Regions from separate parts of the Streptomyces sp. NBC_01077 genome, predicted to be linked through region 1. Evidence: riboswitches for the same ligand, from Rfam matches in the RefSeq annotation. Region 1 holds a riboswitch; the other holds the start of a gene.

Region 1 (14,594 bases):
GCCTCCGCGTAGAGCCGGGCTCGCTCGATCGCGGCGTCGACCGGTTCGGGTGCCCGGCGGATGTACACGTCCACGCGCGCGTTGACGAAGAGCGCGGGCCCCGCCGCGGCCCGCACCTCCGCGAGCCACTCGGCGTGCGCCCGCGGGTCCGTGAGACCGCCGGCCGGGCCGGTGTCCTCCAGGTTCACGCCGACGGCACCCGACTCCCGTACGCGCTCCACCAGTTCGGCCGCCGACAGCCCGTAACCGCCCTCCAGGTCCGCCGTGACGGGGACGGAGACGGCGCGGACGATCCGGGCAACGGCGGCGAACATCTCCGCCGCCGGTGTCGCCCCGTCCTCGTACCCGAGGGAGGCGGCGATCCCGGCGCTCGGCGTCGCGAGCGCCGGGAAGCCGGCCGCCTCGAAGGCACGGGCGCTCACCGCGTCCCACGGACCCGGCAGCACCAGCGGATCGCCCGCGGTCCGGTCCCGGTGGAGGGCCCGCAGGGCCTCGGCCGTCGCGCCCCCGGCACCGCCCCCGGTCGCGCCCCCGGTGACGCTCACGCTCATGCTCCGCGGGGGGTGTAGTGGCCGGGCGTCATCCGGGTGCTGACGCCGATCCGGTTCCATGCGTTGATGACGACGATCGCGCTGATGACGCGGGCGAGTTCCGTCTCGTCGAAGTGCTCGGCGGCGCGGGCGTACACCTCGTCGGGGACGAAGCCGTCGGTGAGGACGGTGACGGACTCGGTCAGCGCGAGCGCGGCCAGCTCCCGCTCGGTGTAGAAGTGCCGCGACTCCTCCCAGGCGGAGAGCTGCACGATCCGCTCGACGGTCTCGCCCTCGGCCAGCGCGTCCTTGCTGTGCATGTCGATGCAGAAGGCGCAATGGTTGATCTGCGAGGCCCGGATCTTGATCAGGTGGTACAGGGTCGGGTCGATGTCCTTCGCCGCCGCCGTCTCCAGGCGCAGCATCGCCCGGTAGAACTCGGGGACGCGCTCGGCGAGGGGGAGGCGGGGGGCGTGCTCGTGGGCGTACTCGGCCGGCGCGGCCGTAGCGATCCCGGTGGTCTCAAGGATGTCCGTGTGCGTGGTCATGTCTTCAACCGTACGAGCCAGGTGGCACAGGAGTATGGTCCATTGCCATGGCGAACGAGTGGGCCACTTTCGGGGCCGATCTTCATCTTGAACTTCGCGGTCCGCGCCTGCGGGCCGGGCTCATGGACGCCCTGCGGGAGGCGGTGCGCAGCGGACGCCTCGAGGCGGGCACCCGGCTGCCGTCGTCCCGGTCGCTCGCCGCCGACCTCGGCATGGCCCGTAACACCGTCGCCGACGCCTACGCCGAACTCGTCGCCGAAGGTTGGCTGACGGCCCGGCAGGGCTCCGGCACCCGGGTCGCCCGCCGCGCCGAGCCTCGCGGCGCCGAGTCCCGCCACCCCGAGTCCCGCCGTGTCGAGCCCCGCCGTGCGGAGGCGGCGCGCCCGGCGGCGCGGCCTGCCGCCGCCTCTCCCGCGCTCTCCCCGCCCCGGCCCTCCGCGCCCGCGCACAACCTGAAGGCCGGCACCCCCGACCTGGCGTCCTTCCCGCGCGCCGAGTGGCTCAAGGCGTACCGGCGGGCGCTCACCGCCGCCCCGAACGAGGCCTTCGGGTACGGCGATCCGCGCGGCCGGATCGAACTGCGGACCGTCCTCGCCGAGTACCTCGCCCGTGCGCGGGGCGTGTACGCCCGGCCCGAACGGATCGTGGTCTGCGCGGGCTTCGTGCACGGACTGATGCTGATCGGGCAGGTGCTGCGGAGCCGGGGCGTCCGGGACGTCGCGGTCGAGTCGTACGGGCTCGGCCTGCACGCCGGTCTCCTCACCGGCGCGGGCCTGGGCACCCCGGTCCTGCCCTTCGACGAACGTGGCACCCGGGTCGAGGAGTTGTCGGATCCGGGCCATTCCGGAAGCCTCGGCTCGGTCGGGGCCGTCCTGATGACGGCCGCCCACCAGTTCCCGCTGGGCGGCGCCCTGCCCCCGGACCGGCGTGCGGCGGTCGTCGACTGGGCGCGCGCCTCGGGCGGCTTCGTCCTGGAGGACGACTACGACGGGGAGTTCCGCTACGACCGGCAGCCGGTGGGCGCGCTCCAGGGCCTCGATCCCGAGCGGGTCGTCCACCTCGGCACCGCGAGCAAGTCCCTCGCCCCCGGGCTCCGGATCGCGTGGATGGTGCTGCCGGAGAGCCTGGTCGGCGAGGTGGTGGCGGCGAAGGGGGTGGTGGACTGGGTGTCCAGCGCGCCGGACCAGCTGGCGTTCGCGGAGTTCCTGGGTTCGGGGGCGTACGACCGGCACGTACGGGCGATGCGGTTGCGCTACCGGCGGCGCCGCGACCAGCTGGTGGCGGCGGTGGCCGCGCACTCGCCGGAGACGCGGGTCAGCGGGATCGCGGCCGGTCTCCACGCCGTGCTCGCCCTGCCGCCCGGCACCGAGCAGGCCGTGCTCCGGGCCGCGGCCTGGAACGGGCTCGCCGTCCAGGGCGTCAACCAGTTCCGCCGCCCGACGGTGCCGGCGACCCTGGACGGCCTCGTCGTCGGCTACGGGACGCCGCCGGACAGCGCCTGGCAGAGCGCGCTGCAGGCCCTGTGCCGGGTGCTGCCGTAGGGGTCGTCCTGCTGACCGGGCCGGGCCGGCCGAGCGCCTGGGTCGTGTCCGGAAAGCCCGCCTGGCCCGGCGGGCAGACGGCGCTGCTTTCCGGACACGACCTAGGGGGTGTCCGGACCGGAGCCCTGGCCTTGGCCGGAGCCCTGGCCCCCGCCCGGACCCGTGCCCACGCCCGCCCCCGTGCCCGCGGTCACCGTCCGCCCGGTCTCGTCCACCTCCGGTGGCTCGCCGAAGCGGGCCAGGGTCAGGGAGCCCGCCACCGCGATCGCGAAGCCGAGGACCGCGAGCCAGCCGAACCCCTGCCGGGTGGTGTCGCCGAGCCAGGCCACCCCGATGATCGCGGGGCCGATCGTCTCGCCGAGCACCGCGCCCGCCGTCGCCGTGGTCACCGAGCCGCGCTGGAGCGCCGAGGTCAGCAGCAGGAACGCGGCCCCGCCGCCCACCAGGAGCGCGTACCAGACCGGGTCGGCGAAATCGATGCCGTCGATCAGCCGGACCGCCACCTCCACCACCCCGAAGCCGAAGCCCGCGCCGAGGCCGAGGACCAGGGCGCGCGGTCGCTGCGGCAGCCTGCCGCCGACCACGCCGAGCAGCAGCACCCCGAAGGCCGTCGCGAGCAGCGCCCAGCGCAGTGCGTCCGAGCCCTCCCGGTGGCCCTCCTTCCCGGAGGCGAGGGCGAGCAGCGCGAGCCCCGCGCAGACCACGGCGACGGCCGTCCACTCCACCCGGCTCAGCCGCACCCGCAGCACCCGGGAGGCGATGACCGCCGTGACCGCCAGGCTCGCGGCGAGGGCCGCGCCCACCACGTAGATGGGCAGGGTCCGCAGGGCCACGATCTGCAGGGCGAAGCCCAGCCCGTCCATGCCGAGGCCGGCGATGTACCGCCACTGCCGCAGGGCCCGCCCCATCAGCGCGATGTCGACGCCACCCCCGGTCCCTGGTGTCGCGGCGCGGGCGCCCATCGCCTGCAGAACCGAGGCCGCGCCGAAGCAGACGGACGAAGCGAGCGCACAAATCATCCCGAGTAGCACGAAATGACTCTAGGGCCTGTCCTGCGGATCATGGCCGGGGCCGCGGCCCCGATCCGCCGGACAGGCCCAGGCGTTGCGGCTGAAAATCACCGGCCTACACTGTGCGGTCGCGACAGACGTGAACGCGACAAGCGGGAACGGCGGCCGGTGTGACCGTAAGGGTCGCGCCCGCGAACGGGAGGGCGACGGACATGCGGAGGCTGAGGTCGAGCACGGTGGTGCTCGGCGGGATGGGTGTGCTCGCGGCGACGATCACCGCGTGCGGCTCCGAGCCGGACAAGCGGTGTGTCGACCCGCTGACCCGGGAGGAGCTGCCCCGCTACGAGTGCGAGAGCAGCGGCGGCGGTGGTGACGACGACGACAATGGCGGCACCACCCGTGGCTCGTACTACTACGGCGGTTCCCTACGCGACAAGCAGGTGAGCGGCGGCAGCTTCGACAAGAAGGCCGTCGACACCGGCGGCTTCGGCTGCTCCGGTTCCGGCGGCGGCTGAGAGAGGTCCGGCACATGCGACGGCACACCATCGAGCCGCGGCCCGGCTGGCAGGAGACGGTGGAGGAGCAGGGGCTCGTCTATCCGCTGACCCGCTACCCGGACGGTTCGCTGCGCCCGTACTGGCACGAGAGCGCGTACTACTCCTTCAGCCTGCCCGAGGTCGAGGCCCTCGAAGAGGTCGTCGACGAGCTGCACGCGATGTGCCTGGCGGCGGCCGCGCACATCGTCGAGCGGGACCGGTTCGCGGAGCTGGGGATCACCGATCCGAAGCTCGCGTCCCTGGTCGCCGAGTCATGGCGGCGCCGCGCCGAACTCCCCTCCCTCTACGGGCGGTTCGATCTGCGCTACGACGGCACCGGCCCGGCCAAGATGCTGGAGTACAACGCCGACACGCCCACCTCGCTCGTCGAGGCCGCGAGCCCGCAGTGGTTCTGGATGGAGGAACGGTTCCCCGGCGCCGACCAGTGGAACTCCCTCCACGAACGGCTCGTCGACGCGTGGAAGAAGCAGGCCCACCTGCTGCCTCCCGGCCCCCTCCACTTCGCGCACTCCGACGGCGACGAACTCGGCGAGGACCTGATGACGGTCGCGTATCTGCGCGAGACCGCCCAGCAAGCCGGGCTCGACACCGAGGCGCTCTCCGTCGAACGGATCGGCTGGGACCGGCTCTCGCGCCGCTTCGTGGACGACCGGCTCCGGTTCATCCGCAGCTGCTTCAAGCTCTACCCGTGGGAGTGGCTGACCACCGACCGCTTCGGCCGGCACGTCCTGGACACCCTCGACAACGGCGGCGGCACCGGGACGACCTGCTGGATCGAGCCCGCCTGGAAGATGCTGCTGTCCAACAAGGCGCTGCTCGCGATCCTGTGGGAGCTGTACCCGGGCCACCCCAACCTGCTGCCCGCCTACCTCGACGGACCGCGCGAGCTCGCCACGACCGCGGGCTGGGTCGCCAAGCCGCTGCTCGGCCGCGAGGGCGCGGGCGTCACCCTGCACGAGGCCGGTACGGAGCCGTTCGTACGGGACGGGGAGCCCTGCTGCTACCAGGAGCTGGCCCCGCTGCCGGACTTCGACGGCAACCGGGTGGTGCTCGGCGCGTGGGTCGTCGAGGACGAGGCGGCGGGGCTCGGGATCCGGGAGTCGACGGGCCTCGTCACCGACGAGTACGCCCGCTTCCTCCCGCACGTGATCCTGTAGGGCCGGCTACTCCGGGATGTACTCCCTGAGCGGCGCGGGCTTCAGGCCGGCGGCCTCGGCCGCGGCGAGGGCCCGCTCCAGGTCCTGCTCCAGGGTCTCGTTGAAGTGCAGCAGGATGATGTCGCCGGCCTTGAGGGCCGGCGTCGGCGGGGTCCACTGGCCCCAGGTGGTGAGGTCGTACGTCCACGCCACCAGCGCCTTCGCCCCGCAGGCGCGGGCCGTGGTCCGGGTGGTCGCGTCGTACACGCCGTACGGCGGGCGCAGCAGCCGCGGACCGTCGCCGAACTGGGCCAGGTGCTGGTCGCGTGCCCCGCAGACCTCCGCCTTCTGGCCGGCGGCGTCGAGCGTGGTCAGGTCCGGGTGGTTGACGGTGTGGTTCTCGACGCGGGAACGGCCCTGGTTCAGCAGGGTGTGGAAGTAGCCGGAGTCGTACGAGTAGGCGCCGGGGAGCAGGAAGAGCGAGGCGGGCACCCGGCGGTCGAGCAGCAGCTTCGCCGCGGCGGGGTCGTGGAACCAGCCGTCGTCGATGGTGATGAAGACGACGGGGTCGGTGGTCTCGACGTGCGAGACCACCGGGACGGGCTCGGACCAGGCCGCCCTCGGGGCGGCGTGCGCGGGTCCCGTGACCGCGCCGAGGAGCGCGAGGGGGACGAGGGCGGCGAGCGCGGCACGCACGGCGTGACGCAGACGGAGTCTCGGCATGGCGGCATCATTGGCCTAGACCAACTGCCCTGTCAATGGTCCGAGTTGTCCCGCGCCGGCCCACGGCCGCCGCCCCTTCAAGCGGACTCCGTCACTCCTCCGACAGCACGCCCCTCAGCTGCTCCAGACCCCAGTCCAGGTCCTCCTTCGAGATGACCAGCGGCGGCGCGATCCGGATCGTCGAACCGTGGGTGTCCTTCACCAGGACACCCCGCTCCATCAGCTTCTCCGAGATCTCCCGGCCCGTGCCGCGCGAGGGCGCGATGTCCACCCCGGCCCAGAGTCCGCGCCCGCGCACCGCCTCCACCGCACCGCCGCCCACCAGCAGCCCCAGCTCCGCGTGCAGGTGCTCGCCCAGCTCCGCCGCCCGCTCCTGGAACTCGCCCGTCCGCAGCATCGCGATCACCTCCAGGGCCACCGCACAGGCCAGCGGGTTCCCGCCGAACGTCGACCCGTGCTCACCCGGCCGGAACACCCCGAGCACCTCCCGGTCGGCGACCACCGCCGACACCGGCACCACACCGCCGCCCAGCGCCTTCCCCAGGATGTACACGTCCGGCACCACACCCTCGTGCTCGCACGCGAACGTCCGGCCCGTCCGGCCCAGACCCGACTGGATCTCGTCCGCCATGAACAGCACGTTCCGCCGGCGCGTCAGCGCCCGCACCCCCGCCAGATAGCCGGCCGGCGGCACCAGGACCCCCGCCTCGCCCTGGATCGGTTCCAGCAGCACCGCCACCGTGTTCTCGGTGACCGCCGCCTCCATCGCCGTCAGATCCCCGTACGGCACGATCTCGAACCCCGGCGTGTACGGACCGAAGTGGTCCCGGGCCTCGTGGTCCGTGGAGAAGCTGACGATCGTCGTCGTCCTGCCGTGGAAGTTGTTCGCCGCGACCACGATCTTCGCGTGCCCGTCCGGCACGCCCTTCACCTCGTACCCCCACTTCCGGGCGGTCTTCACGGCCGTCTCGACCGCCTCCGCGCCGGTGTTCATCGGCAGCACCGCCTCCTTGCCGCACAGCTCGGCGAGCCGGGTGCAGAACTCGGCGAACCGGTCGTGGTGGAACGCGCGCGAGGTCAGCGTCACCCGCTCCAGCTGGGCCTTCGCCGCGTCGATCAGGCGCCGGTTGCCGTGCCCGAAGTTGAGCGCCGAGTATCCGGCGAGCATGTCGAGATAGCGGCGCCCCTCGACATCGGTCATCCAGGCGCCGTCCGCCGAAGCGACGACGACCGGCAGGGGGTGGTAGTTGTGAGCGCTGTGCGCCTCTGCCGAAGCGATCGCGTCTTGTGTGCTCGACACGGGATCTCCGTTCGTCCTGCGGCTCGGGGATGACCCCGACGAGGGGGTGTGGCCCCTGTTTCTATCGTCGCTCGGATGCCGGACCGGGAAACCTCGCGCGCGGCGCGCCCTTTGCGGGTGTCTTGTCGGTCAGACCCCGCTCCCCGATCCGGCCTGACCGACAAGACACCCGCTACTCTGAAAACACGCACGGCGACTGGCGCACGGGGAAGCGACCCCGGGGGAGTCGTGCGCGGCAGACCACACGAGACGCCGCCCGCCTGGGCGTCACGGGACCGAAGTCCCGCGTGGCGCCGCGCCTCTCACGCAGTGCCCCGGGATCCGCCGTCGCCCGGAGGACACCACCATGACCGTCCCGCAGCACCAGTACCAGCACCCCGCACTCGCCGCCGCCGACCCCGAGCTCGCCGCCCTCGTCGGCGCCGAGGAACGCCTCCAGGCCGAGACCCTGCGCCTCATCCCGAGCGAGAACTACGTCTCCGCCGCCGTCCTCGAAGCCTCCGGCACCGTCCTCCAGAACAAGTACAGCGAGGGCTACCCCGGCCGCCGCTACTACGAGGGCCAGCAGAACATCGACCAGGTCGAGACCCTCGCCGTCGAGCGCGCCAAGGCCGTCTTCGGCGTCGACCACGCCAACGTCCAGCCCTACTCCGGCTCCCCGGCCAACCTCGCCGTCTACCTCGCCTTCGCCGAGCCCGGCGACACCGTCATGGGCATGGCCCTGCCCATGGGCGGCCACCTCACCCACGGCTGGGGCGTCTCCGCCACCGGCAAGTGGTTCCGCGGCGTCCAGTACGGCGTCCGCCAGGACACGGGTCTCGTCGACTTCGACGAGGTCCGCGAGCTGGCCCTCAAGGAACGCCCCAAGGTGATCTTCTGCGGCGGCACCGCGCTGCCCCGCACGATCGACTTCGCCGCCTTCGGCGAGATCGCCCGTGAGTCCGGTGCAGTGCTCGTCGCCGACGTCGCCCACATCGCCGGCCTCATCGCGGGCGGCGCCCACCCGTCCCCGGTCCCGTACGTGGACGTCATCTCCACGACCACCCACAAGACCCTCCGCGGCCCGCGCGGCGCCATGCTCATGTCCCGCGAGGAGCACGCCAAGGCCCTCGACAAGGCCGTCTTCCCCGGCCTCCAGGGCGGCCCGCACAACCAGACCACCGCGGCCATCGCCGTCGCTCTCCGCGAGGCCTCCCAGCCCTCCTTCCGCGACTACGCCCACGCCGTCGTCGCCAACGCCAAGGCCCTCGCCGAGGCGCTCCTCGCCCGTGGCTTCGACCTCGTCTCCGGCGGCACCGACAACCACCTGATCCTGATGGACCTCACCCCCAAGCAGGTCCCCGGCAAGATCGCCGCGAAGGCCCTCGACCGGGCGGGCATCGTCGTCAACTACAACACCGTCCCCTACGACCCCCGGAAGCCGTTCGACCCCTCGGGCATCCGCATCGGCACCCCTTCCCTCACCTCCCGAGGCCTCACCACGGAGCACATGACCCAGGTCGCCGACTGGATCGACCGCGGTGTCGCCGCCGCCGGCACGGGCGACGAGCAGGCCCTCGCCACGATCCGTGCGGAGGTCGCCGACCTGCTGACCGCCTTCCCGGCCCCCGGCCTCCCGGTCTGACCCACGCGATCCGCGCGGCCCTCAGTCGACCGACTCCGCCGCCCGGCGGGCCTCCTCGCGGTCCGGTATGCCCTCCAGGCGGAAGGTGAGCGCGCCCCCGTTCCTCGTCCAGAGGAGCGTGGGGCCCGCCGTGCGGACCTCATGGGTCCAGGCCGAGCCCGTCCCGTCCGTCATCGGGAACGTCAGCAGGTGCGGGGCCGCGAACCAGTAGCCCTGCGCGCCGTCCGGGAGATCGACCCACTCGGGCTGCGTCCGCACCTGCTTGGCGAAGCCGATGTCCAGCCGGGCCGGGAACTCGTCCAGCCGGACGGTCCGCCCCCCGTCGCGCCAGCACAGGCTGATCACCGCCCGGCCCCGCTCGGCCGACCCCGTCACCGCCACCGCGTCCGGCGCGCCGAGCGCCTTCGGTATCAGCGGCTCGAAGCCCGCGAGCCGCCCCGCCTCCGCCGCCGGCACCGGTTCCGGGCACCCCGGCACCGCACCGCCGGCCGGGACGTGACGCCCGTCCGGGTCGTACCGCACGGCGACCCCGCCGAAGCCGAACCACTCCGCCACCGCCGCCCGCACCGGCGGGGTGAGCACCAGGACGATCAGCACCCCGGTCAGGCCCGCCACCAGGGCCCGCCACCGCTCCCGCACCCATCCCCGTACCGCCGTCCACGCCGCTGTCCACCACCGGAGCCGGGCCGGCCCGGGCCGGCCCGGCTCCGGTGGTGGCACCTGCTCGGCGAGGAGCTGGGCGAGCACCCGCTCGGCCATCGACTCCCCGTCCACGTCCGGCACGCGCAGTCGCCGTCCCAGCTCCCTCAGCTCGTCCGGCAGACCCTCGTCAGCCATGCTCCTCACCTCCCTCCGGTCCTTCCGTCAGGCCTTCCTCAAGCACCAGGCCCAGCTTCTTCAGCGCCGGCTCAGCCGGGACTTCACCGTCCCCTTCGGCCAGCCGAGCGCCTGGGCCGTCTCCGTCTCGTCCAGCTCGAGGAGATAGCGGTTGATCACCACCTGCCGGTGGTCCTCGCTCAGTCCGTCGAGTGCTTCGAGGAGCCGTCTGCTCCGCTCCCGCTCCACCGCCGCGACCGCCGGATCCGCCGACTCGGGTATCCGCGGCTCGCCCCCGAGGAGTTCCGCCTCCCGATCGGCGACGGCCCGCCGGCGACCCGCCGACCGCACTGTGTTCCTGGTCTCATTGACGACGATCCGCAGCAGCCACGGCCGGAACGCCGAGCCCTCCTTGAAGCGCCCGAGCGAGCGGTACGCCTTGAAGAAGGCCTGCTGCACCACGTCCTCGGCCTCCGCGCCCGCACCGCACGCCACGGCCGCTCTCAGCGCGACCGCCGTGTACGCGCGGACCAGCTCCGCGTACGCCTCCGGCTCTCCGGCGCGCACCCGTGCGATCACCACGGCCTCGTCGTCGACCAGGCCCCCCTCCCGCGTCCTCACACCTTTGATACACCGGCAGTCGGGGATCGGTTCCCACACCTGAGAGAATGATGTGCATGGCCTCTGACAGTCCCCGCGTGCTCTCCGGAATCCAGCCCACGGCAGGCTCGTTCCACCTCGGCAACTACCTCGGCGCCGTCCGCCAGTGGGTCGCCCTCCAGGAGACCCACGACGCCTTCTACATGGTCGTCGACCTGCACGCGATCACGGTCCCGCAGGACCCCGCCGAGCTGCGTGCCAACACCCGGCTCGCCGCGGCCCAGCTGCTCGCCGCCGGTCTCGACCCCGAGCACTGCACCCTGTTCGTCCAGAGCCACGTCCCCGAGCACGCCCAGCTCGGCTGGGTCATGAACTGCCTCACCGGCTTCGGCGAGGCCTCCCGCATGACCCAGTTCAAGGACAAGTCCGCCAAGCAGGGCGCCGACCGCGCCACCGTCGGCCTCTTCACCTACCCGATCCTCCAGGTCGCGGACATCCTGCTCTACCAGGCCAACCAGGTCCCGGTCGGCGAGGACCAGCGCCAGCACATCGAGCTGACCCGCGATCTCGCGGAGCGCTTCAACGGCCGCTTCGGCAAGACGTTCACGATCCCGGCGCCGTACATCCTCAAGGAGACGGCGAAGATCTACGACCTCCAGGACCCGGCGATCAAGATGAGCAAGTCGGCGTCCACGCCGAAGGGCCTCATCAACCTCCTGGACGACCCGAAGGTCACCGCCAAGAAGGTCAAGAGCGCGGTCACCGACACCGACACGGTGATCCGTTTCGACCCGGCGAACAAGGCCGGCGTCTCCAACCTGCTCACCATCATGTCCACGCTCACCGCCACGTCCGTCGAGGACCTGGTGAAGAGCTACGAGGGCAAGATGTACGGCGCGCTGAAGACGGATCTCGCCGAGGTCATGGTGGACTTCGTCACGCCGTTCCGGGCCCGCACCCAGGAATACCTGGACGACCCGGAGACGCTGGACTCGGTCCTGGCCAAGGGAGCCGAGAAGGCCCGCGCGGTCGCCGCCGAGACGCTGGCGCAGACGTACGAGCGCATGGGCTTCCTGCCCGCCAAGCACTGAGACCAAGGGCCCTGGCCCAAAGGGTGGTGCAGGCCGCACACTGGCGGCTGCACCACCCGACACAAGTCGACCGACGACGGAGGAGAACGACGTGGGGACCGTAACGCTCGGCGTTTCGATCGCGGTCCCGGAGCCCTACGGCAGCCTGCTCCAGGAGCGGCGCGCCGGCTTCGGGGATCCGGCTGCGTACGGCATCCCCACCCATGTCACGCTCCTCCCGCCGACCGAGGTCGAGGAGGAGCGGCTGCCGGAGATCGAGGCGCACCTCGCCGGTGTCGCCGCCGGCTGCCTGCCGTTCCCGGTACGACTGAAGGGCACCGGGACCTTCCGGCCGCTCTCGCCGGTCGTCTTCGTGAAGCTCAGGGAGGGCGTGCCCCTCTGCAGTCGGCTCCAGCACCAGATCCGGGACGAGGCGGGCCCGCTCGCGCGCGAGCTGCAGTTCCCGTACCACCCGCACGTCACTGTGGCGCACGCCATCTCCGAGGAGGGGATGGACCGGGCGTTCGAGGAGCTCGCCGGTTACGAGGCGGCCTGGAACTGCCGTTCCTTCGCGCTGTACGAGCAGGGCGCAGACGGCGTGTGGCGGAAGCTGTACGACTACGAGTTCGGCAGCGGCCGCCCCATCTCGGCCGTCCCGGCGCAGGGCGGCAGCCCGGTCGACACGCCGACGGTCACGCCCGCCGGCTGACGCGGGAAGAGCCGGCCGCAAGAGCCTCGCACCGGCTGACCGACCCCGGCCGACCGACCCTGACCGACCCCGGCCGACCGGTATCCGGCCCGAAAGCCTCACACCGGCAGCCGCCGGAACAGCGGCCTCGGCACGTGCCGTACCGCCGCCATCACCATCCGCAGCGCCCCCGGCACCCACACCGTCTCGGAGCGGCGCCGCAGCCCCAGTTCGATCGCGCCCGCGACCGCCTCCGGCGTGGTCGCGAGCGGCGCCTCCGCGAGCCCGGCCGTCATCTTAGAGCGGACGAATCCCGGCCGTACGACCATGACGTGCACTCCGGTGCCGTGCAACGCGTCCCCGAGGCCCTGGGCGAAGGCGTCGAGCCCCGCCTTCGACGAGCCGTAGATGAAGTCGGCGCGCCGGGCCCGCTCGCCCGCCACCGACGAGAGCACCACCAGCGAGCCGTGCCCCTGCGCCTGGAGCGCGCCCGCGCACACCAGGCCGGCCGAGACGGCGCCCGTGTAGTTGGTCTGCGCGACGCGGACGGCGGCGACCGGGTCGGACTCGTCGCGCGCCTGGTCGCCGAGGACCCCGAACGCGAGCAGCACCATGTCGATGTCGCCCTCGGTGAAGATCTTGCCGAGCCGTTCCTCGTGCGACTCGGTGTCGAGCGCGTCGAACGGGACGGTGCGCACGTCCGCGCCCAGCGCCCGCAGCGAGTCGGCGGCGGCGGTGAGCGCGGGGGAGGGGCGCCCGGCGAGCCAGACGGTACGGGTACGGCGGGCGATCAGCCGGCGGGCGGTGGCGAGTCCGATCTCGGAGGTGCCGCCGAGGACGAGCAGGGACTGCGGGGCACCGAAGGCGTCCTTCATGGGGGCTCCTAGAGGTCGAGGCGGCGGGCAAGGTCGGAGGTGAAGACGGACCGGGGGTCGAGCGCGGCGCGCAGCGCCCGGAACTCGTCGAGCCGCGGGTACATCGCGGCCAGCGTCTCCGGCCGTACGCGGGAGTCCTTGGCGAGGTGGACGCGGCCGCCCGCGCCCACGACCTCCTCGTCGAGCGCGTCGAGGAAGGCGCCGAGCCCGGGGAGACCGGTGGGCAGGTCGAGGGCGAGGGTCCAGCCCGGCAGGGGGAACGACAGCCAGCCGGGGTCGCCCGCGCCGAAGCGCTTGAGGACGGCGTGGAGGGAGGGGCAGCCGCGGTCCGCGATCCGCCGGATCACCTTCCGCAGGGCCTCCTCCTGTCCGTACGGGACGGCGAACTGGTACGGGACGAACCCCGCGCGCCCGTAGATCCGGTTCCAGTGCGGGACGGCGTCGAGCGGGTGGAGGAAGGCGGCGAGCGTCTGGAGCCGGCCGGTGCTCGCGCGGGGCGCCGTGCGGTACCGGAGCTCGTTGAGGAGCCCGGCCGTGGTCCGTCCGAGCAGCCCGCCGGGGACGTACGGCGGCGGGGCGGGCAGCCGTCCGGGCCGGAACGCGAGCGGTGCGCGGCGGGCCCGGTGGCGGCGGGGCAGCGCGTCGTACGGGGCGTGGTCGCCGCGCGTGAGGACGGCGCGGCCGGTGGCGGCGCCCCGGGCGAGCAGGTCGATCCGGGCGACGGAGTAGCGGTACCGGTGGTCGGTGGCGGTGAGCCGGGCCATCAGCTCGTCGAGGTCGCGGGCGCGCTCGGTGTCCACGGTCATGAGCGAGGTCTCGACGGGCAGCAGCCGCAGGGTGGCGGAGAGGATCACGCCGGTCAGGCCCAGGCCGCCGGTGGTGGCGTCGAAGAGCGGGGTGCCGGGCAGCACGGTCCTGATCTCGCCGTCGGCGGTGAGGAGTTCGAGCGCGGTCACGTGCCGGCCGAAGGAGCCGGAGACGTGGTGGTTCGTGCCGTGGACGTCGGCGCCGATCGCGCCGCCGACGGTGACGTACCGGGTTCCGGGGGTGACCGGGACGAACCAGCCGAGCGGCAGCAGTGCCTCCATCAGCCGGTGCAGGCTGACGCCGGCCTCGCAGACGACGAGCCCGGCGGTGGCGTCGACGGCCAGGATCCGGTCGAGGCCGGTCATGTCGAGGACGGTGCCGCCGGCGTTCTGTGCGGCGTCGCCGTAGGCGCGCCCGAGACCGCGGGCGATCGCACCGCGGGTCCCGCAGGCGCGGACGGCGGCGGCCGCCTCGGCGTGACCGCGGGGCCGGTGCACGCGCGCGAGGGTCGGGGCGGTGCGCCCCCAGCCGGTGAGCGTTTCGCAGTCGTCGTCCAGGACGTGGGTCTCGACAGCCATGGGGGGACCGTATAGCCGCCTCTGTCGCTTATGCCGGTATTGCAGAGCGGTTCGTCGAAATGGGTGATTAAAGGAGTGTCGGGAAAGAATCCCCGAAGCCCCCGACGGACGGCGATGTACGGGGTGCCGCTCGCGGGGTGCGGGATGTCGCTCGCGGCTCCGCGAGCCCCGCCGGGGGATTCTCGTACTGC
Region 2 (14,594 bases), 2.9 Mb from region 1:
CCGCGCACAGCGCCCGCCAGACCACCAGGTCGTCCTCGCCCCACACGCTGTACGCCCAGTCCGCGAGCAGCCCGGGGTCGCCCCGCTCGACCAGCGCCGCCCGCAGCCGGTCCGCGAGACGCTCACGGAGCCGCACGACCCCGGGAGCGAGGGAGGCCGGAAGCAGCGGGCCCGCGTACTCCCCGGCCGCCGCCGCGACCGCCCCCGAGGCAAGCCGCCGGTCCACCGCCGCGAAGTCCGCGTCCACCCCACCCGCCAGCCGGTACGGGCGCGAACGCAGCAGATCCGGACCCAGCAGCGCCCGGAGCCGGGACAACTCCGCCCGCAGCGTCACCGGAGTGACCGACTCGTTCTCGTAGAGGAGTGTGAGGAGTTCCTCGCCGCCGATCCCTTCCGGACGATGCGCGAGCAGCACCAGGATCTCGCTGTGGCGGCGGCTCAGCCGGACCCGCCGATCCCCGGTCGAGAGCAGGGCCTCGTCGCGGCCCAGCGCCGAGAGGCTGAGCCTGCCCGCCTCCGGGACCGGCCCGAGAAGGGCCAGCTGCGACTCGGCCGCCCGCGCCACCGCCTGCACGAATCCGAGACTGTGCGGGTGTGCGAGCCGCCTCCCGCCCGTGATGTCGACCGCGCCGAGCACCCGTCCGCTGCGCGGATCGTGCACAGGTGCGGCGGCGCAGGTCCACGCACGCACCGGGTGCCGGAAGTGCTCGGCGGCGACCACCTGCACGGGCCGGTCGACGGCGAGGGCCGTCCCGGGCGCGTTGGTTCCGGCTGCCGCCTCCGACCAGCGGGCCCCGGCCACGAAGTTCATCCCCCGCGCCTTGCGCAGCGTGGCCGGGTGCCCCTCGACCCACAGCATCCGCCCGGCGGCGTCGCAGACCGCGAGGAGATGCTCCCCGTCCGTCGCGTACGCCCCCATCAGCTCCCGGATCACCGGCATCGCCGACGCCAGCGGATGGCCGTCCCGGTACGCGGCGAGCTCGTCCTCGTCCAGCTCCACCCGGGCAGCCCCGTCCGGACTCACGTGCGCGCGTGCGGAACGCCGCCAGGACGCGGCGACCAGCGGCCGGACGTGCCCGGAGGATCCGGGGGGCGCCTCACCGGGGCTGAGGGTCTCCCTCTGGCGCCCGAGGCTCGCATCCCCGGGTCGATGACCGAGGCTCGTATCCCCGGGGCGGCGGCCGAGGCTCCTGTCCCCGGGGCAGTGGCCGAGGGGCGCATCCCCGTGGCCCGGGTCCGTCGCGGAGGAAGCCGCGGCGGTCGCCTCCCCGCCGCCGTGGGGCGTCTCGGCCGCCGCCTCCGCCCGTCCGGCCATCCACGTATCGCTCAACTCGGCCTCCTCGTCGAGGTCGTCCGGCCCGTCGGGGCTCATCGTGATGCGCGGAGGCGCCGCCGACAAGCGCCCCGGCACCCGGTCATATGCACCCTGTCCGGGACCGGCCCCCGACCGCTCACGTACAGTAGGGCTCGGGCCGTGACTGGCGCTCGAGGTGGATCACCACCGGGGAGCGGCCCGGCGAGAGCGTGCTCCACCGGCGCGACCGTACCGATGCCGTGCGCCTGGGCGAATCACCTGTCAGAGACGACGCCCAGGAGTTGCCATGTCCACCAGCACCGCCACCCTCATGGACGGCACTGCCCTCGCCCGCCGTACGGTCGAGGAGACCGCCGCCCGTGCCGCCGAGATCACCCGTCGCACCGGCGTCACCCCGTGTCTCGCGACCGTCCTGGTCGGCGCCGACCCGGCCTCCGTGACGTACGTGAAGATGAAGCAGAACCGCTGCGCGAAGGCCGGAATCCGCTCCAAGCACGTCGAGCTGCCCGCCGCCACGACGACCGAGGAGCTCGTCGCCGCGATCACCGCGCTCTCCGAGGACCCCGAGGTCCACGGCATCCTCCTCCAGCACCCGGTCGGCCCGCACATCGACGAGCGCGTCGCCTTCGAGGCCATCGCCCCGGAGAAGGACGTCGACGGCGTCACCATGGCCTCCTTCGCCGCCATGGGCTTCGGTCTGCCCGGCTTCGTCTCCTGCACGCCCGGCGGCATCATGCGCCTCCTCGACGCGTACGACGTCGACCCCCGGGGCAAGCGCGCCGTCGTCGTCGGCCGCAGCGCGATCCTCGGGAAGCCGGCCGGTCTGCTCCTGCTCGGCCGCGACGCCACCGTCACCTACTGCCACTCCCGCACCGAGGACCTCTCCTCCGTCGTCCGCGAGGCCGACATCCTCGTGGCCGCGGTCGGTAGGCCGAACTTCATCAAGGGCGCGGACATCAAGCCCGGCGCCGTCGTCGTCGACGCCGGCTACAACCCGGGCAACGTCGGCGACGTCGACTTCGCGTCGGCCGCCGAGCGCGCCTCCCTGATCACCCCGGTCCCCGGCGGTGTCGGCCCCATGACCATCGCCGTTCTCCTCGCCCAGACGGTCGAGGGCGCGGAGCGCCAGCTCGGCCTGTAGGCACGGTTCGTGACGGGGCGGCGGCAGCGGTGGCGGGCGGGGCCGCGGTCGATGACGGTCACGTTTCTGTACAGGCCGCGCAGGGCGCCCCTAAAAGGGTGGCTGCGGAGCCGCCGACCGGCGAACCTTGACCTTGTGCCACACCCGTCGACCGCCACCCCGCCGCCGGACCGCCGGCCGGGCGAACCCGCCCCGCCCGGTGAGCCCGGACATTTCGATGCGGCCGACCCGCACACGGGGTCCGATGCGAGCCCTGTGACGCACCCTGCCGCGCCTGCGCGATCCGGTTCCGAGTCCGGTTGGTCGCCCCGGCTCGTCCGGCTCGGCGCGCCCCGGCCCGGACCGGCAGCCCGGCGCGCCCAGTGGTTCGGCGTGCCGCTCGTCCCGCTGCTCGTGGCCGCGCTCGTGGCGACCGCTTTCGTGGCAGCCAGGGGTGGCACCGAGCAGAGCCTGTCCACGGCCGACAGGCCGGGCGGCGACCCGGCCGGCGTGCCGTCGCCCTCCATCACCGGCGACGGCCGGGCCGAGGCCACCCCGCCGGCCGGCGGAGGACCGAACGACACGCGCGCGGGCGACACCGGGGCAGTCGGCGGTCGCACCGCCGACACGCCGACAGCCGGTGCGACCTCGGACGGCCCGCCGACGCGTACCGCGTCGCCCCTCCGGTCCGTTCCCCCAGGGGGGAACACGTCCCCGACGCCCTCCGGCACCGGGAAAAGCACCGCAACCCCCCGGCCGACCGGCTCCGTGAGGGGAGGGGGTGGATCCATCCGGCCGGTCTCGTTCGAAGCACTGCGCGTGGGCGACTGCTTCGACATCGACCGCGGCGCGCCGGGCACCGCGCTCCGGCGCTCCTGCGACACGCCGCACAACGCCGAACTCGTCGCCAGGCTCCGCCTCACCGGACTCCTCGCCACGGACACGGCGGTCCGTGAGGCGGCGACGTTGCTCTGCCGCGAACCGCTGCGCCGCAAGGCCGCGCGGCAAGCGCTCGGCACGCGCTGGACCACTTTCGTCCAGTACCCGTACCGGACGAGCTACCTTCTCGGCTCGGACACCGTCGCCTGCAGCCTGGCCGCCCCCTCCGCCGGCGGCGGCACCCTCAGCCACCGGCTCCAGTAGGGCCGGCGGCGAAGGCCGTCGCCAGCGCGGTCGCCGGATCGCGGTCCGGCGGTCCGGCGGGGGACCAGCGGGCACCGGACTTCAGGTACGGCCACCAGCGCCCGTCCTCCCCGAGCCGCAGCTGCGCCTCCGCGCCCACCACCGTCCACCGCGTGCCACCCGCCCGCCGCAGCACCGGCCGCTCGTCGTCCTCCCAGGCCTCCGCGAGCCGGGCGCCCGCCCGGGCGAGCGCCTCGGCGTCCGGAGTCCACTCCTCCTCCAGTACGGCCAGCGCGGCGGCACCTCCGAACCGCCACGCGCGCGTGGCCAGGTCCATCTCCGCCCGCGTCCGGCCCGAGCCGGCGGTGAGCCGCGCGGCGATCCAGGGCGCGGGGGAGTCCGCCGCGAGCCGTACAGCATCCTGAGCGACCGTCAGCGGGCGCGCCGGCGCGCCGCAGACCGACGCGCCGCCGACCGCCGTGCCGAGCACAGCCCCGACGCCCGGCTTGCCGCCGACCGCCGCCCCGCCGACCGCCGTGCCGTCGGCCACCGCCCCGGCGTCGAGCGCCTCGATCAGCATCCGGTGCGCGCGGCCCGCCGCGTCCGACGCGAGGAACTCCAGGGCTGCCGGCTCGACGCCCGGCTGCGGTTCCGTCTCCGTGTCGAGCGACGGCGTTCGGCCCGGCGCGTCCGGAGCGACCGGAGGCGCGGGCAGCGGCGGTACGAGAAACCCCGCCGCGTAGGCCTCCTCGGCCGACACGCCGGGCATCCCGCCGGCCCCTTCGGAGGCGTCCATGTCCGGTGTGTCGTCCGCGCCCCGGCCGTCCCGGCCGCCGCGCGCGGCACGTGAGGCGCTGCGTGTCTGCAGCTGGTCCAGGAGAGTGCGCTCGCCGCGCCCCCGCATGAGCAGCAGGACGAAGGGATCCTCGTCGAGCAGACGAGCCACCTGGTAGCAGAGCGCGGTGGTGTGTGGACAGTGGTCCCAGGCCTCGCAGCCGCACTTCGGATCGAGATCGCCGATTCCCGGCAGCAGGTCGAGCCCGGCCGCCGCCGCGTCCTCGACCAGGTGCGGCGGCATCTCGCGGTCGAGGAGCGCGGCGATGTGCCCCGCGCTGTCCACCGCGAGGTCCAGGAGCCGCTCCCACTCCTCCTCCGAGAACTCCCGCACCAGGACGTCGCTCCGGTACGCCGTGCCGTCACGGTCCTTGACCACCGCCGTGATGCGCCCGGGCCGTACCGACACGGCGCCCACCGCCCCCGCCCGCGCGTGCCGGCGTCCCTCTTTGAGCTGCCGGCCGTCGAGCGCCGTGTCCTCCAGGGCCTTGAGCCATGCCCGGCCCCACCAGGTCCGGGTGAAGGCCGCGCCCTGCGTGGCCGGCAGCGCCGCGAACGTCCGCTCGTCGGCCCCGTGTCCGTATCCGCTCATCGTCCGTCCCCTCGCAGTCGCACAAGCTCCGCCAGCTCGGCATCGGTCAGTTCGGTCAGCTCCGGCGGGGTGTCGCCGCCCGCCCCGAGGACGGTGTCCGCCAGCTCCCGCTTGCGGTCGAGCATGGTGGCGATCCGGTCCTCGATCGTCCCCTCGGCGATCAGACGATGGACCTGAACCGGCCGGTTCTGTCCGATCCGGTACGCGCGGTCGGTCGCCTGCGCCTCCACGGCCGGGTTCCACCAGCGGTCGTAGTGCACGACGTGTTCCGCACGGGTGAGGTTGAGCCCCGTGCCGGCGGCCTTCAGGGAGAGGAGGAAGACGGGGACCTCGCCGTTCTGGAAACGGGCGACCATCGCCTCGCGCTCGGCGACGGGTGTCCCGCCGTGCAGGAACTGCGTCCGCACCCCCCGCGCCGCGAGGTGGGCCTCCAGAAGCCTGGCCATTCCCACGTACTGGGTGAAGACGAGCGTGCACGCGCCCTCGGCGAGGATCGTGTCGAGCAGCTCGTCGAGCAGCTCCAGCTTGCCCGAGCGGCCCTCGATCCTCGGCCGGTCCTCCTTGAGGTACTGCGCCGGGTGGTTGCAGATCTGCTTGAGGCCGGTCAGCAGTTTCACGACCAGGCCGCGTCGCGCCATGCCGTCGGCCTCGGCGATCGCCGCCAGGGTCTCCCGTACGACCGCCTCGTAGAGACCGGCCTGTTCCGGTGTCAGGGAGACGGCCCGGTCGGTCTCCGTCTTCGGCGGCAGCTCGGGCGCGATGCCGGGGTCCGACTTGCGGCGGCGCAGCAGGAACGGACGGACCAGTGCGGAGAGTCGCGCGGCGGCCGCCGGGTCCCGGCCGCCCTCCACGGCGGCGGCGAACCGGGTCCGGAAGGCGCCGAGGCTGCCGAGCAGCCCCGGTGTGGTCCAGTCGAGGATCGCCCACAGCTCGGAGAGGTTGTTCTCCACCGGCGTGCCGGACAGCGCCACGCGCGCGCGTGCCCCGATGGTCCGCAGCTGCCTGGCCGTCGCCGAGTACGGGTTCTTGACGTGCTGTGCCTCGTCGGCGACGACGAGGCCCCAGCTCCGCTCGGCGAGTCGCGCCGCGTCGAGCCTCATGGTGCCGTACGTGGTGAGGACGAACCCGCCGCCGGCGAGGTCTTCCAGGTCGCGGGTGGCGCCGTGGAAGCGGCGCACCGGCGTGCCCGGCGCGAACTTCTCGATCTCCCGCTGCCAGTTGCCCATGAGGGAGGTCGGACAGACGACGAGGGTGGGCCCGGCGGAGGCCGGGTCGGACTGCCGGTGCAGATGCAGCGCGATGACCGTGATCGTCTTACCGAGCCCCATGTCGTCGGCGAGACAGCCACCGAGGCCGAGCGAGGTCATCCGGTGCAACCAGTCGAGCCCCCGCAGCTGGTAGTCGCGCAGGGTCGCGGCGAGCGCCGCGGGCTGGGACACCTCGGGCCGCCCGCCCTCCGGGTCGGCGAGCCGTTCCCGCAGACGCTCCAGCCAGCCGGTCGCCACCACCTCGACGGGTCGGCCGTCGACCTCCGTGGTGCCGGTGAGGACGGCCGAGAGGGCGTCCACCGGAGTCACCGGACGGTCCTGCTGGGACCGGGCCCGGAGCACCTCGGCAGGGTCGACGAGCACCCAGCGGTCACGCAGGCGGACCAAGGGCCGCCCGGCCTCGGCGAGCCGGTCGAGCTCGGCGCGGGTCAGCTCCTGATCGCCCAGGGCGAAGCGCCAGTTGAAGCCGAGCAGGGCGTCGGCGGAGAGGAAGGAGGGGAGCCCGGAGGCGGACCGGGATTCCTCGACGTCCTCGTCGGACCCGAGCCCACCGGCGCCGGACCCGAACCCACCGGCGCCGGACCCGAACCTCGTGGTGGCGCCCTTGCCGCCTGCGGTGTCCGCGTCACCGGGCGTCTCCCCACCCACCGGGCCGATCACCGCGCTCGCCGTCAGCCGGTCCGCGAGTTCGCGCGGCCAGTGGACCTGAACGCCGCTCGCCGCGAGGGCCCGGCCTACCCCGCCGAGCAGTTCCGCGACCTCCTCGTCGGCGAGTTCGACGCTGTCGGGTACCGCCGCCGTCAGGAGCGGCGCCAGCGGGGGCCACGCACGGGCGGCGCGCCGAAGGCCGAGGAGGGCGTCCATACGGGCCCGGGGGCCGAACGCGGTGCCCGTCCGGCCGGAGCCCGCCCACACCTCCGCCGCGTCCGCGACGAGGGTCGGGTCGGCGACGCCGTGCAGTTGCAGGACCGCCCGGAAGTCAGGCGCCTTCTCCGACTCGGCGGTGAAGCCCGGCAGTTCGAGCCTGAGCGAGAGCCGGACGCCCGCGTCGTGCACCGCCGCCACTTCGGCGGCCCACGCCCGCTGCTCGGGAAGGGGCTGCGGCTCGTCGGCGGCGAAGGCGGGACCGCCGGCGGCGAGCGGAGCGGCCGGGGTACGGGGCAGGGCGTCCGCGACGGCGTCGGTGAACGCGCGGAGCAGCGCCTCGGGTTCGGGAAGGAGTAGCGGCTCGTCCGACGAGAGCGGTACGGCGTGGGCCTCGGGCGGCATCGACGCGGCGAGCGTCCGCAGTTCGGCGAGCTCGCCGGGCCCGAGCGGACCGGCCCGCCAGGCGTCCACGTCGCCGGGGGTGAGGCCGGGCAGCAGCAGGCCGCGTGCGACGAAGTCGAGGGCGAGGAGCGAGGCGGCGCCCCAGAAAGCGCTTGCGGGGGATGCGGTGTCGGAGAAGCGGGCGCGGGCGAGCAGCGGCAGGGCATCCCGTACGGAGAGGGCGCGCGAGGGGACGGTCACGGGCCGAAGGCTCTCCCCGTCCACGACCGTGAGGCCGACCTCGGCCCCGACTCCGGCCCCGACTCCGGCCCCGGCCCGGACCTCGACCTCGATCCCGACCTGCTCCCCGGCCCCGGCTCCGACCTCGATACGGGTGTCGGTCGAGGGGGATCCCCGGTCCGGCAGCGTGTCGCCGTCCGGTGACCAGAAGGCGATCCGGCCCGCGCGGGGCGGATCGGCGGGGAGGAAGACGGCGGAGTGGCGGGTGAGTTGGGGGGAGGGTTCCCCGGCGGATACGTGAGTGGTTACCTGTGCGGGTTCGCGGGCGGAATCATCGGGTCCGTGCGACAGCGACAACGCATTCCTCAAATTTGACTACCTGAAGTCCGAGCGGCCGAGGGTACCCCACGGCACCGCCTCGACGACGTACCCGCCGTGAGTGATCCACGCCACAGGCGCATGGGGGTGGGGCTCGCCCCACCCCCTGCCCCCGGCGCACCCCCGGCCGGGGACGGGTGGTGACGCCATGGCCCCGGACGATCACGGATCCGTACGTTCTCGGTAGGCGCCCGAAGACCGCAACTGCCGAGCCGCCACCGCATCCCGACCACAGAAACCGGAGCCCGCCATGTCCCAGGCCACCGTCCTGCCCCCGGCCGCCGCCGCACCCGCCGTGGCGCCCGCCCGTGCCAGGGGCGGCAGCGAGTTCACCCCGCTCCTGCGGACGGTCAGGGAACAGGGCCTCCTCGAACACCGCCCCGGCTGGTACGCCCGCGGAATCGCCGTCAACCTCCTCGGCATCGCCGCCGTCGTGGCCGGGCTCGCCCTGATCGGTCCCTCCTGGTGGGCGCTGCTGCTCGCCGTACCGCTCGCGGTGCTCTCCGCCCGCGCCGCATTCGTCGGCCACGACGCGGGCCACGCCCAGATCACCGCGAACCGCAAGGTCAGCCGGATCCTCCAGCTCGTCCACGCCAATCTCCTCCTCGGCATGAGCCGGGAGTGGTGGAACGACAAGCACAACCGCCACCACGCCCACCCCAACCACCTCGACAAGGACCCGGACGTCGCCGCCGACATCCTCGTCTTCGCCGAGCACCAGACGGCCGGCCGCACGGGGCTGCGCGGTTTCCTCACCCGTCACCAGGCATGGCTGTTCTTCCCGCTGACGACCCTGGAGGGCATCGCGCTCAAGGTGTACGGGGTCCAGGCCCTGCTGGCCGAGGACGGCCCCTGCCGCACCCGCCGCGAGCGGCTCGTCGAAGGCGCGCTGCTCCTCGCCCACTTCGCCGGCTACACGGCCCTGCTGCTCACCTTCCTCACCCCCGCCCAGGCGCTCGCCTTCGCCCTCGTCCACCAGATGCTGCTCGGATTGCACCTGGGCATGGCCTTCGCCCCCAACCACAAGGGCATGGAGCGGCCCGACGAGCACGCGGACGGCGACAGCTGGGGTCATCTGCGGCGCCAGGTGCTCACCTCGCGCAACATCCGGGGCGGTGCCCTGACCGACTGGTTCCTCGGCGGCCTCAACTACCAGGTCGAGCACCATCTCTTCCCGAGCATGCCGCGCCCGAATCTGCGCCTCGCCCAGCCCGCTGTCCGAGCCCACTGCGCGGCCCTGGGCGTGCCGTACACGGAGACCGGTTTCGTGGACTCGTACCGGCAGGCCCTCGGCCACCTGCACGAGGTGGGCGCGCCGCTGCGGTCCGAGTGGGCCGAGTAGGGTCGACGACGGTCACGAGCGGTGTGATCATCGGTTCGGCGGTCGGTGCTCCGGCCTCCGGAGAGCGGAGAAGGGGAGAGCTCGCCATGAGCAGCAACGGCACGGTCACCACGGTCAGCAGCAACGGCACGTACACGTTCACCAAGCCCAACCGGGAGGGCATCACCCTCCTTGCCGGACTCGGCGTGGAGGGCGACGTCCACGCAGGCGTGACGGTCAAGCACCGGTCCCGCGTCGCCCAGGACCCGACGCAGCCGAACCTGCGTCAGGTCCACCTCATCCACGCGGAGCTCTTCGACGACGTCGCCGGAGCCGGCTTCGAGGTCACCCCCGGCGACCTCGGCGAGAACGTCACCACCCGGGGGATCGACCTCCTCGGCCTGCCCACCGGCACTCGCCTGCACCTCGGCGACGAGGCGGTCGTCGAGGTCACCGGACTGCGCAACCCGTGCGCGCAGATCGACAACTTCCAGCACGGACTGCTCAAGCAGGTGCTCGGCCGTGACGAGAACGGCGAGATCGTGCGCAAGGCAGGGATCATGGGCGTCGTCCTGACCGGCGGGGAGGTGCGCCCCGGCGACCCGATCCGCGCCGAGCTGCCGGAGGGCCCGCACCGCCCGCTGGAACGGGTCTGAGCGAGGCCCGCGGGGCCGTCGGGGCCCCGGCTCACCCCTCCAGAGCGCAGGAGTTGACCACGTCCCCGCTCGCGGGCCGCGTGATCGTACGGTCCGCCGGCGGAGCCGTACCCTCCTCGACCCAGCTCGTCAGCGCGTCGAACGCGGAGCGGTAGCACGGCAGGATCGGACGCAGACGGTCCGGATACGTGTCGTACAGGCCGTCGGTGTGCGTCCCGTCCTGCACCGTGTAGTACCGGTGCAGCCTTCCCCGGCCCCGCGCGTCGATCATCCGCGCGTACACGTCGGAGTCGGTGGCGACGGGCAGCAGGGTGTCGAGGTCGCCGTGGAGCGTGATGAGCGGCTTGCCGATCCGACCGGTCAACGCGACCTTCGCCACCGCGCGGTGGACGGACGCCGGCCGGGAGGCGTAGTCGTACGAGGCGTCCGAGGCGCACGGTGCGAAGATCCGCTCCACGGTGCCGCCGGCGGTGGAACCGGGGCAGGCGGGATCGTACGAGGGGTCGAACTCGGCCCGGAAGATCTTCTGCGTCAGCCCCCAGTACGCCTTCTCGTGGTACGGCCACAGGAAGCGGGACCCGGGCGCGAAGCCCGCCCCGATCAGGTCCTCGTCGGAGGCCTGCCCGAGCGACCGCGCCACCGTCACCGGCAGGCTCGTCAGGAGGTTGGGGCCGCGGGAGGTCCACAGCACGCCCTCCCAGTCGACCCCGCCGTCGTACAGCTCGGGCCGGTTCTCCAGCTGCCAGCGCGTCAGATAGCCGCCGTTGGAGATGCCCGTCATGTACGTGCGCTGCGGGACCCGGCCGTAACGCTGCCGTACGGCCGTCTTCGCGGCACGCGTCAGCTCGGTCACCCGGCGGTTCCACTCGGCGACCGCGTCGCCCGGACCCCGTCCGTCGGTGAAGAAGTCCGGTCCCGTGTTGCCCTTGTCGGTGGCGGCGTAGGCGAAGCCCCGGGCGAGGACCTGGTCGGAGATGAGCGCGTCCGTGGAGTACTGGCGCCGGGTGCCGGGCGCGCCGGTGACGACGAGGCCGCCGTTCCAGTCGTCGGGCAGCCGGATGACGAACTGCGCGTCGTGCGCCCAGCCGTGGGTGGCGTTGAGGCGCGAGTCGTCGGGGAAGTAGCCGTCGATCTGGACGCCGGGCACGCCCGAGGGGTTACGGGTCCCCAGGGCGGCGAGCCCGGCCTGGTCCGCCGTGTCGGTGTACGGGCTGCCGGCGAGCCCGGCGGTCGTCAGGTCGGCCAGACAGGCCGACTGCTGGTGCTCGGCGCCGGGCACGTGGAGCCGGTCCTGCCGCGCGCAGTGCGGGGTGGCCCGCTCCTGCGCCCGCTCCTCCGCCCCGGCGGGGCTCGCGGGGGCCAGGACGGTGGCGGCGGTCAGGAGCGCGGCGAGCAGCGGGACGCCTGGGAACAGGCGCATGGTGGCCTCCGGGGGACGGTGGGAACGGGTACGGCGCCACATCGTGCGGCGCACCCTCACCACCGGGCCATGGTCCCGGACCACACCTCGGCCTGCCGTCCCGTGTGGAACGGCGTGACACCTCCCAGGGAGTGTCTTGCCGAAGCAGGCCGCAGGCCGGACTCACGGCGTCCGGACGATTCAGGAAGGACGTACGGCCATCGCGTCGAGTGCTTCGAGGAGCGCGGGAAGGCGCAGTCCCCGGGCCACGGGCAGCACCTCGCCCGGCAGCTCGTCGAGCAGGACGAAGGCCATGTCGTCCGTCCGCGCCACCAGCGACCAGCCGGGGCCGTCCGCACGCAGCGTCCGCACGCCGCCGTCCGTACCGGCGTCGGACCGCACCCGCCCGACCGGCGGCGGCTCCTGGAGGTAGCCGTGGAGCTCGTCGAGGGCCCTGCGGACGCCGTCGTACGGGTCGGGGACGGTGGCTGCGGGCGGCACCGGGTCGGCGGGCGGAGCCGCGGTGGGAGACGGTGCCACGGCGGGAGACGTTGCAAGGTCGGGGGATGGTGCGGCTTCGCGGGGCGGTGCCGCCTTGGCGGAGGAGGCCGACTGGAACCAGGCCGACGTTGTGGGTGAGGCCGGCGCCTTGGGCGAGGCCGCAGCGTCGGGCGAGGCCGCCGTGCCGGGTGAGGCTGCGGTCTTGGGCGAGGTCTCGGTCCGGGGCGATGCCGTCGGCTCGGACGAGGCCTCCGTTCCTTCCCCTGCTGGGGCATCGGTCGTCACCTGGCCCCGCCAGGTCGCCCACTGGAGCGCCACTTCGTCGGCGCCGAGGCGCCGCTGGGCCGGGCCCCACGCGTCACCGGACGGAGGGACCAGAGGGGCGGGGTCGCCCTCCTCCGGCTCGGGGTCGTGCGGGGCGGGTATGCCGGGGGCGCGGGTGTTCAGGTCGAGAGGCCAGCCAGGCAGCCCGGCGACCACCGACCGTTCGTCGGGGGAGAGGTCGTAGGCCATGCCGCAGTCCCAGGAGGAGATGGCCACCGCGACGAGCGACACGTCGTCGACGACGACCGTCCAGCGCGCCCCGAGCCCGTCCTGGCCGAACACGAGCCCGTACCCCTCCGCGTACGGCTGAAGCCCGAGCGCCGCGCAGGCAGCCGGGTAGTCGTCACCGAGCACGCTCGGGAAACGCGCGGGCGTCAGCAGTGCCGCGGTCAGCACGAACAGCGCGTCGGCATCGCCGACGGCCTCGGCCTCGGCGATCGGGTCCGTCCCAGCCACGCATGCCTCCCCATCTGGTTGTCGGCGCACCTTAACCAGTGAGGAGGGAGACCTGTCCATAGATCTGCGCAGTGACCTGCATCGCCGTACGGACGCGCTGCCGACGATCGGCCCCCCGCCTCGCACGGCGGGAGCTACACGTCGTCGCCCGCCGGCCGCCTCGCCGGTTCCTCCCGCAGACCGAGCAGCGAGCGGGCCACGGCCCTGGGCGACTCGTTCCGTTCCCGGGCGAGGGTGAGGAGCGCCCGGCAGGCCAGTTCATTGACCCCGAACGACAGCATTCCGGGGGAGACCCGGCTGGCCGCCTCCTCGGCCCGCGCCGGGTCGTCCTCGGCACACGCGGCCACGTACTCCGCGGCCGCCTCGAAGAGGTTGTGCCCCTGCCGGGGGCGCGGTGGCGCCGTCGCGGCGGTCTCGGGGGCCCGCCGGGCCGACGGCAGGAGTCTGCGCAGTCTTTCGGGTACCCGTGCCACGCCCCACCGCCTTTCCCGGGCACGACTGCCCGGCACGTCCACGGTAGTCAGTGAAGTGACGGGAAAGAAGGGTGCGTTGGCGGCATCCAGGATCTAGGACGGTTCACCGCTGCTGGGCCGGCGGCGTGGCGTTCCTCAGGAGCGGGAGGTTCTTCTCGACGGCCTTCTTCCAGGAACCGTCGTCGAACATCTTCTGGAGTGCCCGCCGGATCGTGCCCTGTGCATCGCCGCCCTCCGGAACGCCGATGCCGTAGGGCTCGTCGCTGACACTGAAACCGGCGAGCTTGAACCGGCCCTTGTACGCGGCCTGCTCGGCGTATCCGGCGAGCAACGTGTTGTCGGTGGTGACGGCGTCGACGGCGCCCGAGGCGAGTTCGCTGATGCAGCGCGCGTAAGTGTCGTGTGTCACGACCTGCGCCTGAGGGGCGAGTTTCGTCCGGATCAGGAGCGCGATGCTGGTGCCGTTGGCCGTGCAGACCCGCCGGCCGTTGAGATCCGTCGGGCTCTTGACGGAGGTGTTGCCGGCGGCGAGCAGGACGTCCTGATGGGCCATGAAGTAGGGGCCGACGAAGTCGACCTTCTTGTCCCGTACGGAATTCTTCGTGTACGTGGCCACGACGAGGTCGACGTCGCCGCCGGTGAGGGCGGACTCGCGGGTGGAGCTCTGGACCTCCTTCCACGCGATGTCGGCGGGAGCGTGGCCGAGTTCCCGGGCGACGAAGGTCGCCACGTCCACGTCGAGACCCGCGTACGTGCCGTCCGGGTTCTTGAAACCGAGACCGGGCTGGTCGAACTTGATCCCGATGGTGATGGCGGGGTCGCCGCCGGTCGGGGGAGCCGCGGACGCGCCCGTGGAATGCGACGAAGGCGTGGAAGGCGAGGACGCGCTCTGGCCGCTGGGCTTGCCCGCGACGCGGTCGCCCTCTCCGCCGTCCTTCTCGTCGCCGAGGGGAAGGAGGTTCCAGACGAGCACGCCGCTGAGCACGACGGCCGCCCCCGCTGCCGCCGCGTACATCCCGCCCTGCCGCTTCCGTGTCGCGGGCGGCCGGGTCGGTACCGGGGGTGCGAGGGGGAAGGCGGTGGCGGTGTCGACGGTGGCGTCGACGGAGGAGGGCGGGAGGGCCGCGGCAGGCGCCTGCACCTGCGCCTGTACCCGCGTTCCCGTGTGCGGCGGGACCGCGTCCCGGGGCTCGGCGTCGACGGCGGGGGATCCGTCACCCACGGCCGCAGGCGAAGCCTGTGCTGGAGCCTGTGCCTGAGCCTGAACCTGTGCTTGAGCTTGAACGTGAGGGTCGACTCTCGCTTCCGATTCGACCCCCGCGAGCATCCGGTCCAGTGCCTCACCGT

The links. A riboswitch is a leader RNA that binds a small molecule or an ion and turns the genes downstream of it on or off. The one in region 1 is predicted to bind ZMP and ZTP.
Region 2: it holds a riboswitch for ZMP and ZTP, as region 1 does, so the genes downstream of both, OG462_RS39355 (bifunctional 5,10-methylenetetrahydrofolate dehydrogenase/5,10-methenyltetrahydrofolate cyclohydrolase) here and glyA (serine hydroxymethyltransferase) in region 1, are expected to answer to the same signal.

The regions. Positions count from the first base shown of each region.
Region 1 is NZ_CP108669.1:5,916,034-5,930,627, forward strand. It holds gene OG462_RS26885 (isocitrate lyase/phosphoenolpyruvate mutase family protein) at 1-545, opposite strand, end outside; gene OG462_RS26890 (carboxymuconolactone decarboxylase family protein) at 548-1,078, opposite strand; gene OG462_RS26895 (PLP-dependent aminotransferase family protein) at 1,126-2,619, shown strand; gene OG462_RS26900 (hypothetical protein) at 2,721-3,650, opposite strand; gene OG462_RS26905 (hypothetical protein) at 3,842-4,144, shown strand; gene OG462_RS26910 (glutathionylspermidine synthase family protein) at 4,159-5,343, shown strand; gene OG462_RS26915 (polysaccharide deacetylase family protein) at 5,350-6,045, opposite strand; gene rocD (ornithine--oxo-acid transaminase) at 6,137-7,345, opposite strand; ZMP/ZTP riboswitch at 7,528-7,618, shown strand; gene glyA (serine hydroxymethyltransferase) at 7,692-8,969, shown strand; gene OG462_RS26930 (hypothetical protein) at 8,991-9,806, opposite strand; partial or broken gene OG462_RS26935 (RNA polymerase sigma factor) at 9,799-10,406, opposite strand; gene trpS (tryptophan--tRNA ligase) at 10,463-11,476, shown strand; gene OG462_RS26945 (2'-5' RNA ligase family protein) at 11,568-12,164, shown strand; gene OG462_RS26950 (decaprenylphospho-beta-D-erythro-pentofuranosid-2-ulose 2-reductase) at 12,263-13,018, opposite strand; gene OG462_RS26955 (FAD-binding protein) at 13,027-14,403, opposite strand.
Region 2 is NZ_CP108669.1:8,789,818-8,804,411, forward strand. It holds gene OG462_RS39350 (GAF domain-containing protein) at 1-1,372, opposite strand, end outside; ZMP/ZTP riboswitch at 1,465-1,573, shown strand; gene OG462_RS39355 (bifunctional 5,10-methylenetetrahydrofolate dehydrogenase/5,10-methenyltetrahydrofolate cyclohydrolase) at 1,602-2,456, shown strand; gene OG462_RS39360 (hypothetical protein) at 2,712-3,578, shown strand; gene OG462_RS39365 (SWF or SNF family helicase) at 3,559-4,983, opposite strand; gene OG462_RS39370 (DEAD/DEAH box helicase) at 4,980-8,090, opposite strand; gene OG462_RS39375 (fatty acid desaturase family protein) at 8,368-9,459, shown strand; gene OG462_RS39380 (MOSC domain-containing protein) at 9,546-10,094, shown strand; gene OG462_RS39385 (tannase/feruloyl esterase family alpha/beta hydrolase) at 10,126-11,514, opposite strand; gene OG462_RS39390 (hypothetical protein) at 11,695-12,774, opposite strand; gene OG462_RS39395 (hypothetical protein) at 12,909-13,247, opposite strand; gene OG462_RS39400 (bifunctional serine/threonine-protein kinase/glutamate ABC transporter substrate-binding protein) at 13,351-14,594, opposite strand, start outside.